DNA from 2 places in the Cobetia sp. 3AK genome. Region 1 is predicted to be linked to the other one. Evidence: predicted binding sites of a transcription regulator. Region 1 holds the regulator's gene; the other holds the start of a gene.
The links. Region 1 encodes sigma-54, which starts transcription at its own class of promoters, with help from an activator protein. Its sites were predicted from a motif close to TGGCACNNNNNTTGCTNT; they were not measured.
Positions count from the first base shown of each region.

Region 2: a site for sigma-54 is predicted at 2,647-2,664, ahead of QD228_RS08195 (DUF3305 domain-containing protein). Genes of this name have one in related genera too.

Region 1 covers NZ_JARWKR010000001.1:469,704-474,121, forward strand. Annotated here, with positions in the region: gene lptC (LPS export ABC transporter periplasmic protein LptC) at 1-327, shown strand, start outside; gene lptA (lipopolysaccharide transport periplasmic protein LptA) at 426-1,004, shown strand; gene lptB (LPS export ABC transporter ATP-binding protein) at 1,001-1,747, shown strand; gene QD228_RS02055 (RNA polymerase factor sigma-54) at 2,084-3,532, shown strand; gene raiA (ribosome-associated translation inhibitor RaiA) at 4,132-4,418, shown strand, end outside.
Region 2 covers NZ_JARWKR010000004.1:372,858-377,275, reverse strand. Annotated here, with positions in the region: gene QD228_RS08205 (4Fe-4S dicluster domain-containing protein) at 1-606, opposite strand, end outside; gene QD228_RS08200 (DUF3306 domain-containing protein) at 1,047-1,940, opposite strand; gene QD228_RS08195 (DUF3305 domain-containing protein) at 1,937-2,509, opposite strand; gene QD228_RS08190 (formate dehydrogenase accessory sulfurtransferase FdhD) at 2,857-3,744, shown strand; gene QD228_RS08185 (helix-turn-helix transcriptional regulator) at 3,771-4,418, shown strand, end outside.

The DNA of each region.
Region 1 (4,418 bases):
AATGCCAGACTGCGCCAGCCTTCGGACGCCTGGACACTGGACACCGACGTGCTGCATTACAGTCGTGAGCAGAACCGTGCCTGGAGTGACGTGCCGGTGGTGATCACCCAGAATGGTCAACGCGTCGAGAGTGACCGCTTCAGCGCTGACCTCTCTCAGGATTCCGCCCAGCTGGAAGGCCGCGTCCGCAGTACCCTGCAACCCGGCAAGGGCAAGAGCGATGCCGCCCGGGAAGCCGAGACTCTCGACACCGGCAATGACACCACCCGTGACGATGATGGCCGCGTCTCCAGCACCTTCGATGCCGCACCGGCCCAGGATCAGTGAGCGCGCCCCTGCATGCGCCGAATCCTCTCTCCCCGATTTCCGCTTCACGATGGCCTGAGTGATCGTGAAGCCTTACCAGTTCTGCCAAGGAGCACTCCATGACTTCAACGACTCTCACGCCCTTGACGGTCTGGCGCCAGACACTCAGACCCGGTGTCATGGCCCTTGGCCTGGCACTTGGCATGACGACGCTTTCCCCGACCGCACTGGCGCTGGACAGCGATGCCAACCAGCCGATCAACATTGCCGCCGACTCACTGTCACTGGATGACAAGGCCGGCACGGCCACCTATACCGGTCGCGTGGAAATGCGCCAGGGCAGCATGAAGCTGGATGCCGCGCGCGTGGACATCAGTCGCGCCGACAGCGGCGAGATCTCCCTGGTCAAGGCCACCGGCCAGCGCGCCTACATGGAGCAGAAACCCGATACCGACGAGCGACTGGTCAAGGGCTGGGCGAATACCATTCGCTACCACGCGCTGGAGCGCCGGGTGGAACTGGTCGGCGATGCCCGCCTGGAGAAAGGCGATGACACCTTCGAAGGTGGCTACGTGGAATACTTCCTGGACAAGCGCCAGGTCAATGCCAGCAATGGCACCGATGCCTCATCCTCCGAGGGGTCACGCGTCCACATGACCCTGACGCCACGTGGCGCCAATGCCAGCAAGGATCAATGAGCATGACTGCTGCCAGCCCACGTACCCTCAGCGCTCGTCATCTGGCCAAGGCCTACAAGGGTCGCAAGGTCGTCAAGGACATCTCGCTGGAAATCCGCCAGGGTGACATCGTAGGCCTGCTGGGCCCCAACGGGGCCGGCAAGACGACCTCGTTCTACATGATCGTCGGCCTCGTGCGCTCGGATGCCGGTAGCGTGACCATCGATGACCACGACCTGTCCGGCGCCGCCATGCACCAGCGGGCTCGCGCCGGCATCGGCTATCTGCCCCAGGAAGCCTCGATCTTCCGCAAGCTCTCGGTGTCCGACAACATCATGGCGATCCTCGAGACGCGCAAGGATCTGGATCGCAACGGACGCAAGGCACGCCTGGAGGAGCTGCTCAACGAGTTCAGCATCACGCATATTCGTGACAGTGCCGGCATGAGCCTTTCCGGCGGGGAGCGCCGCCGCGTGGAGATCGCTCGCGCACTGGCCACCGAGCCAGACTTCGTGCTGCTAGATGAGCCGTTTGCCGGCGTGGACCCCATCTCGGTGGGCGAGATCAAGAGCATCGTGCGCCAGCTGCGTGACCGCGGCATCGGGGTGCTGATCACCGACCACAACGTGCGCGAGACACTCGACATCTGCGATACCGCCTACATCGTGGGCGATGGTCAGATCATCGCGCATGGCGACGCCGACACCATCCTCGCCAACCAGCAGGTGCGTGATGTCTACCTGGGCCATGAGTTCAAGCTCTAGCCCGAGAGTGCCGTCAGCCTGGTGAGAGCCGTCAGCCTGACGAGAGCCGTCCGACCTCTTCTGCTCTCACCAGCACCCTCCAGCACCCGCCACTTCCTGCTTCACTGTCGGGGCCTCGTTCCCCGCCCCCTCACGCAAGCGCCTCGACATGCGCTTGCGTGATCTCCCCGTGAACCTTCCTGCTCTGCCACACCTCACTCGAATGCATGACGTCCATACCACCTTGGTGGCAACATGGCATGCAAGTTGCTTGAATATTCTCGACTGCCCCTTGTCAGTGCCCCGACCCACGGTATAGCGTAGATGCACGTTCCTTTGCCGTGAATGACAGACCCCATGAAACCCACCTTGCAGCTTCGACTCGGCACTTCCCTGACCATGACCCCGCAACTTCAGCAAGCGATCCAGCTGCTGCAGTTGTCGACGCTGGACCTGCGTCAGGAGATACAGCAGGCGCTCGAGTCAAACCCCATGCTGGAGCTTGACGAGGAATACGAGTCGCTGGATGTCGCGGAGACACAGGACAAGAGCGAGATCTCCACCTCCGAGACCAACAGCGAGATTCCTGAAGAATACCCTCTCGACAGTGACTGGTCGGACCTCTACCAGGATCACGCAGGCAGCCTGACCAGTTCCGGCAGCGGAAGCTCGAGCGAGGACGGGCCGGACTTCGATCGCAACACCAGTGTCGAAAGCCTGCAGGACCATCTGCGCTGGCAGCTGGCGATGACGGACCTCGATGCGCGTGAACGCCAGATGGCGGAGAGTCTGATCGATGCGGTGGATGGGGCCGGCTACCTGAGCATGAGCCTGGACGAACTGGTCGATGGCCTGCGAGGTCAGGGACTGCCCGGCCTCAAGGCGTCGGAACTCGAGCAGGTCCTGCTGCGCCTTCAGCAGTTCGATCCCACCGGTGTGTTCGCTCGAGACCTGCGGGAATGCCTGCTGCTTCAGCTGGCCCTGCTGCCGGACGATCTGCCACTGCTGGCCCAGGCCCGCCGTCTGGTGCGGCAATTCCTCGAGGCACTGGGCAATGACGATCGCAAGCTGCTCAAGCGTCGCCTGAGCCTGGATGATGATGAGCTGGATCACGTCATTCGTCTGGTACGGGCGCTCGACCCGCGCCCAGCGTCCGCCTGGGGCGAGCCTGCCAGTGATTACGTCATCCCGGACCTGCTGGTCCGTCATACGCGTCACGGCTGGCAGGTCGAGCTCAACCCGGAAGCGCTGCCCAAGCTGCGTATCCAGCCGGAATATGCCGCCCTCATCAAGCGGGCCGACAAGTCCGCGGACAACACCTTCCTCAAGGACAATCTTCAGGAAGCCCGCTGGCTGATGAAGAGCCTGTCCTCACGCAACGACACCCTGCTCAAGGTGGGCCGCGAGATCATGGCGCGCCAGATCGACTTCCTCGAGCAGGGGGAAGAAGGCATGAAGCCGCTGATCCTCGCCAACATCGCGGAAGTGGTCGAGATGCACGAATCCACCATCTCGCGGGTGACCACCCAGAAATATATCCACACCCCGAGAGGCGTGTTCGAACTCAAGTTCTTCTTCTCGAGTCAGGTGGGTGGCAGCGGCAACGGTGACGCGCACTCCAGCACCGCGATCCGCGCGCGCATTCGCAAGCTGATCTCGGAAGAACCGGCGCGCAAGCCATTGTCCGACTCACGCCTGGTGGATCTGCTGGCCAGTGATGGCATCGAGGTAGCGCGCCGGACGGTCGCCAAGTATCGCGAGGCCATGGGCATCCCCTCCTCCAGCGAGCGCAAGCGCTTGGCGTGAGTCTCGATAACGGATACCCGCAAGCCAGCGGGCTCCACACGTCGGAGCGCTGAAGCTCGCCCCCTTGCACCTGCCATCCTGGCATCATCTGCCAATCGGTCGTCTGAATACCGGTTGGCAATGCCTGTCCTTGCGACTGCGTGAGTGACTTCACGCCCCCAATTGCCTATTTTTCCTGCCACTTTTCTCCAGAGTGCTTTCTTTTTCCCTCACATCCCACGGACAGATAGCCAGGGGTCGCCACCGACTCCTGCCACACGAACGTCGACGTAAATGCTGACATTGGCCACAAACGGCCGGTTTCTCGAGCCCCATTCCGTCCGTGATGCGAGGCGATGCTCATGAAGAACCTGCTGATATCCCTCGCTGGGTTGAAGACAAGCCTTGCCCCACGATGCAGCGCAGCGTTGATCTTTGTTCAAAGCTTGGGCATTGTCGGGGTAGACGCTCGGTACACCGGCACCGCCGCTCTCGCCAGCAGATGATCGCCACGAGACCATGGCCGGAGTCAGAAAGTGGCCGCGCGTTCAATCAGGGTTTGCTCGCAGTCAAAAAGGGTTACAATTCAAAGGCAACCCGCTGGATAAAGGAGCGTGTCCATGCAAGTGAATATCACCGGGCATCATGTGGAACTCACCGATCCTCTCCGCGATTATGTCAACGAGAAGCTCGCTCGCCTCGAACGGCATTACGACAACATCACCAATGTTCAGGTGACACTGTCGATCGAGAAGGAACGCCAACAAGCTGCCTGCACCCTGCACGCCGCTGGCGCCGACCTCCATGCCCTGGCAGAAGACCCCAACATGTACGCTGCCATCGACGCGCTCGCCGACAAGCTGGACCGCCAGCTGGTCAAACACAAGGAAAAGTCCCAGGCTCGCTC
Region 2 (4,418 bases), on a different contig from region 1:
GGTCAGGTTCGTGATCTGATCGCCGCTCTCGACAAGGCTGGCGTCGCTTGCGAGACGATCCAGCTCGCCCAGCACCGTATCCTCTGCACGCAGATAGCCCGGCGGCGGAAGTTCCGCCTGATTGAGGGGCTGGTGACCCAGATCGGCGATCAGGTCGAAGGTCTCGACCTGTCGGGTACCTGTGGACAACAGTGCGCGCGCCAGATTGACCCCGCCAGACAGCAGCGTGAAATGGCCAAGATGGCCGCTCAGCGAGAGCGCCTCGCGGGTGCTGGCATGGGAGGGCAGTGCTTCGCTCGTCGTGATATGCCGCTCGTCGAGGGATACCAGAGCGCTGTTGTCCTGCTCGCTGATCAGCAGAGACAGTGACAGGGAGTGAGTGGCGGGCAGTGCCAGCATCAGGCTGGACAGGGCACGCAGGCGCGCTTCGCTGCCGATCAGCAGTGTGCGGCCCTGGCTGCGATAGCGGATCGGGGCGCTGCCGGCATCACTGGCCAGCAGTGGCAGGCTGGAAGCGGGGGAGGCTCCGAGCACTGCCGCCAGGGCGCGTTGGCGTGCTTGCTGGTTGAGCGCGCGCTGGGCGTTCTCGAGACTTGAACTGAGCATCCTCATCCTTATTTCGGTCGTGGCGGCTCCGCCCCTGCGCGCCTGTCAGGTGGCGCGGTGGACGGTTCCTGATCGCCGCTGATTCTCGAGGCTTGCGCCCGGTCAGCGGTCGAAGGTCATTCAAGGAAGTGCATGGGCTTCCAGCGACGTCTTGCGCCTGATGTCATCCGGATGATCCGCATGGCGGCATCATTGCGACTGGCTTCAGCATAGTCAGGGACTGAAGGGCCAGCGATGAGCATCGGGCGTAGACGGTCAGGTATCGGAAGGCAGTGCCGTTCTCTTGGCAGACGATACCTGCCTCTGTTGAGCGGATTCTTGCAGGCAGTGCGCCTCTCGCATCGGAGTGGAAGTCATGTGAGAGGCAAGGGAATGACCCCGCATGCCGAATACGGAGCTCGCGCTGGGTCATAATGTCTCAGTGCCTGCGGGTAGGCGTGTCATTCTGGTGGTTGGGGCGATCTGTGGGTGGGCCCATGTCCGTCAGCCGTGACGCCATCGGTCTGGTCCCATGCGCCTTGCCGTGCTTGCGTGTCATGCGCAAGGGCAGCATCAGTATCCGTGTGCTTGTCCTGCGCGTGCTCGCGATGGGTCTGTGGGCCGTGATCCGGTGATGTCTCATCCAGTGAGTCGAGACCTTGCTCATCCGTTGAGGGTGCAGCCTCCAGCGCCTCATCCTGCGGCTGATCTTCCGAGCCGTTGCTGGCGGCTACGCAATCAGCCTCGTCATCTTCCAGCTTCTCGAGTCCCTCTTCGACATCGCGAGTCCAGCGTCTCAGCGTCTCGGCCACACCTGCGGCGAGCGGACGCATCTGGGAGAAATCCTGATCGTAATCGTCCAGGCCATCGCGTAGGGAGTGCTCGCCTCCCATGAAGATGCGACGCAGGGCGCGTTGTCGCAGCGCCGGGTCCACTCCTGCCTGCATGTAGGCACTGATATCCGCATCCGGCAGCAGGGTGTCGGGGTCTGGCAGCTCCACGACGGGAGGGGGCTCATCTGCCTCCTGTGCAAGGGCCTCGGCGTCGGTCGTCTCACTGCCGCCTTCAGCGGACGTTTCGCCATGCCGCTTGCTGTCATGCCGCTCACTGTGCAGAGCATGGCCCGGCTCGTCCGATGCCTCGCAGGCCTCTGTTTCCGTGGGTGCGGTCTCAGTGGGTGCGGTATCAGTGGGTGCGGTGTCATTGGCCGTGGAGGGCTGTGCGACCGTCGCCAGCCCAACGGCGGCATCGGGGGAGTCCGTGGTCGTCCGTGAGGCTTCAGCGCGCTGCTTGCGGCGTGACCAGCGGGACAACAGGCCTTGCGAGGTATTGTCGCGGTCGTCGGAGTGACTCATGGCCCTTCCTTGCTGGCAGCATCAGTGTCCGGGTGCACGGTGTCGGTCTGACTGGCGCGCCCCGCCCCCTTGCGCTTCTTCTTCTTGCCTTCGTCGATGCGCTCACCATGCCGGGCGAGATAGCCCTCCAGCCAGACCATCAGGGCAGGAGGCATCGGGGTATCCAGTACCAGTTGGTCGCCATCCAGCCAATGCGAGGCCACTTCCTGGCAGGCGGTGACGACCCTTGGCTGCATGCCATCCGCTTCACGCTCTTCACACAAGACGAACAGGCGCGGCTGTTCGCAACGCAGGTTGTAACGATAGTCGGTGCGCTCGGTGAGATGCAGCTGCAGGGGCAGAGTGCGTTGAGGCTCCGGTTGCGCCGCCTGTTCAGGCGTCCGGGGCGTGGCCTCGCCGTGATCCGCGGGCGCGATCCGGGAAATCACCCAGGTGTCGAGAGTGAAGCGGCCGAGAGTCTGCTGCGAGGGGGCCAGGGTCACGGTCAGCCAGCGAGTGTCGTCAGGTCGTGATGACTCGCGTGAGGCGTCGAGTGCCGTGTCCATCAACGGGTCGGGTGGCTGGGTCATGGCGTATCTCTTGAGGGCGTTCTGGAAGTGGTTCAGGGGGTGACCCGAGTCGTGGTCGGCGGCGTATCGGGTCCAAGGCGAGTCTGTCATCAGCGCCGTGGCTTGCACGTTCACGAACATGCGACGCTCTACCGGTTTTAGCAAGAAGCGTGCCGCATGCGTCGAGAATTGCATGACGCGAGATCGCAATGGCTGCCGGATCAGGACAGCCTCTCGGCCTGACTGGTATTCTTTGAGCGCTGGGTGACGACGCATGCCGCAACCTGCATGGCAGGTTCGCCGTGTGGCGGCACCCTCCGGCATCAATTCGGCTCGAAGAGGGAGACCCCGACGCCATGAAAACCTCCATGCCTCCGGTCATCAGCAATGCTCGATTGCCCACCACGCTGGATATCGTCGTGATGGATGAGCGAGGCCAGCGCCAGACCCAGTCGATCGCTGCCGAGCGCGCGCTGACGATCTACCTCAACAAGCGTGAGATCGTCACTCTGATGACGCTGGGGGCCGAGCCTGAGGCGCTGGTCGCGGGCTATCTGCGCAATCAGGGCCTGTTGGGAGATATCGAAGACCTGGAGGCGCTGCAAGTGGACTGGGAGGTGGAAAGCGCCTCGGTGGTGACGCGCCATCTGCCGGAGGATATCGAGCAGCGACTGAGCAAGCGTACCGTCACCACCGGCTGCGGCCAGGGAACCGTCTTTGGCAATCTGCTGGAGCGTCAGACGCTGGAGGCGCTTGATGATCGCCCCTTTCAGCAGAGTGTGCTGTATCAGCTGCTGGCATCTCTCGCGGCCCACAATGCCACCTATCGCAAGGCGGGGGCGGTACATGGCTGTGCGCTGTGTCGGGATGATGAGGTGCTGGCATTCATCGAGGATGTCGGTCGCCACAATGCCGTCGATACCCTGGCAGGCCTGAACTGGCTTTCACCTGTGCGCGAGGACGAGACGGATTACCGGGGTGCCAATATCTTCTATACCACGGGGCGTCTGACCTCGGAGATGGTGCTCAAGGTGGCGCAGGCGGGCATTTCGGTGCTGGTCTCACGCTCCGGGGTGACCCAGAAGGGCGTTGAGCTGGCCAGCCGCTTCGGGGTGCTGTTGATCGCACGTGCCAAGGGCAGCCACTTCCAGGTGGTGGACCCTGCCGGTCGGATGATACTGGACGCCATCCCTCCGCTGCGTGCCGGTGATCAACTTCGTGAAGCCGGCAAGTCTCGCTCTGGAGGCGAGCAATGAATCAGCCTGTTTGCGGGGATGCGACGATGCATGACAACCCCTTTCTGACGGTCCATGAGGTCGCACGACTGTTGCACCTCAATGAAAAGAAGATCTATCAGCTGGCCAGTGAGGGCACCATGCCGGCCACCAAGGTCACCGGCAAATGGCTTTTCCCGCGGCGCCTGGTCGAGCAATGGATTCTGGAGTCCAGCCATCATGGGGTGCTGGCGGATCGCTTGATGATCACCGGTAGCGATGACCCCTTGCTGGCAGCGCTGACGATGCGACTCAACCAGCAGCACGATGGCAGTGCCTTCTATGGCATGAGTGTCACCGGGACGCGCCTGGGGCTGGATCTGTTGAGTCAGGGGCGTGCCGATGTCTGTGCCATCCACTGGGGGCGTGCCGAGGAAGCATCGCTTCGCCATCCGGCCTTGGTCCGCGGGCACGATGGTTATCGTCAGTGGGTATTGGTCCGGCTGGCTCGGCGCACCCAGGGGCTGATCATTCGCCAGGAAGATCGCCACCTGCCGATCAATCCCGGTGGCCTGTTCGGGTCTCAACGGCGCTGGGTAGTGCGTCAGGAGGGGGCCGGTTCGCAGCGCTTCCTGCAGGAGTGGCTGTCCGGCCATCAGATGCGCCCGGAGCAGCTCAACACCCTCGCCATCGCCTACTCGGAGCGAGAGGTCGCA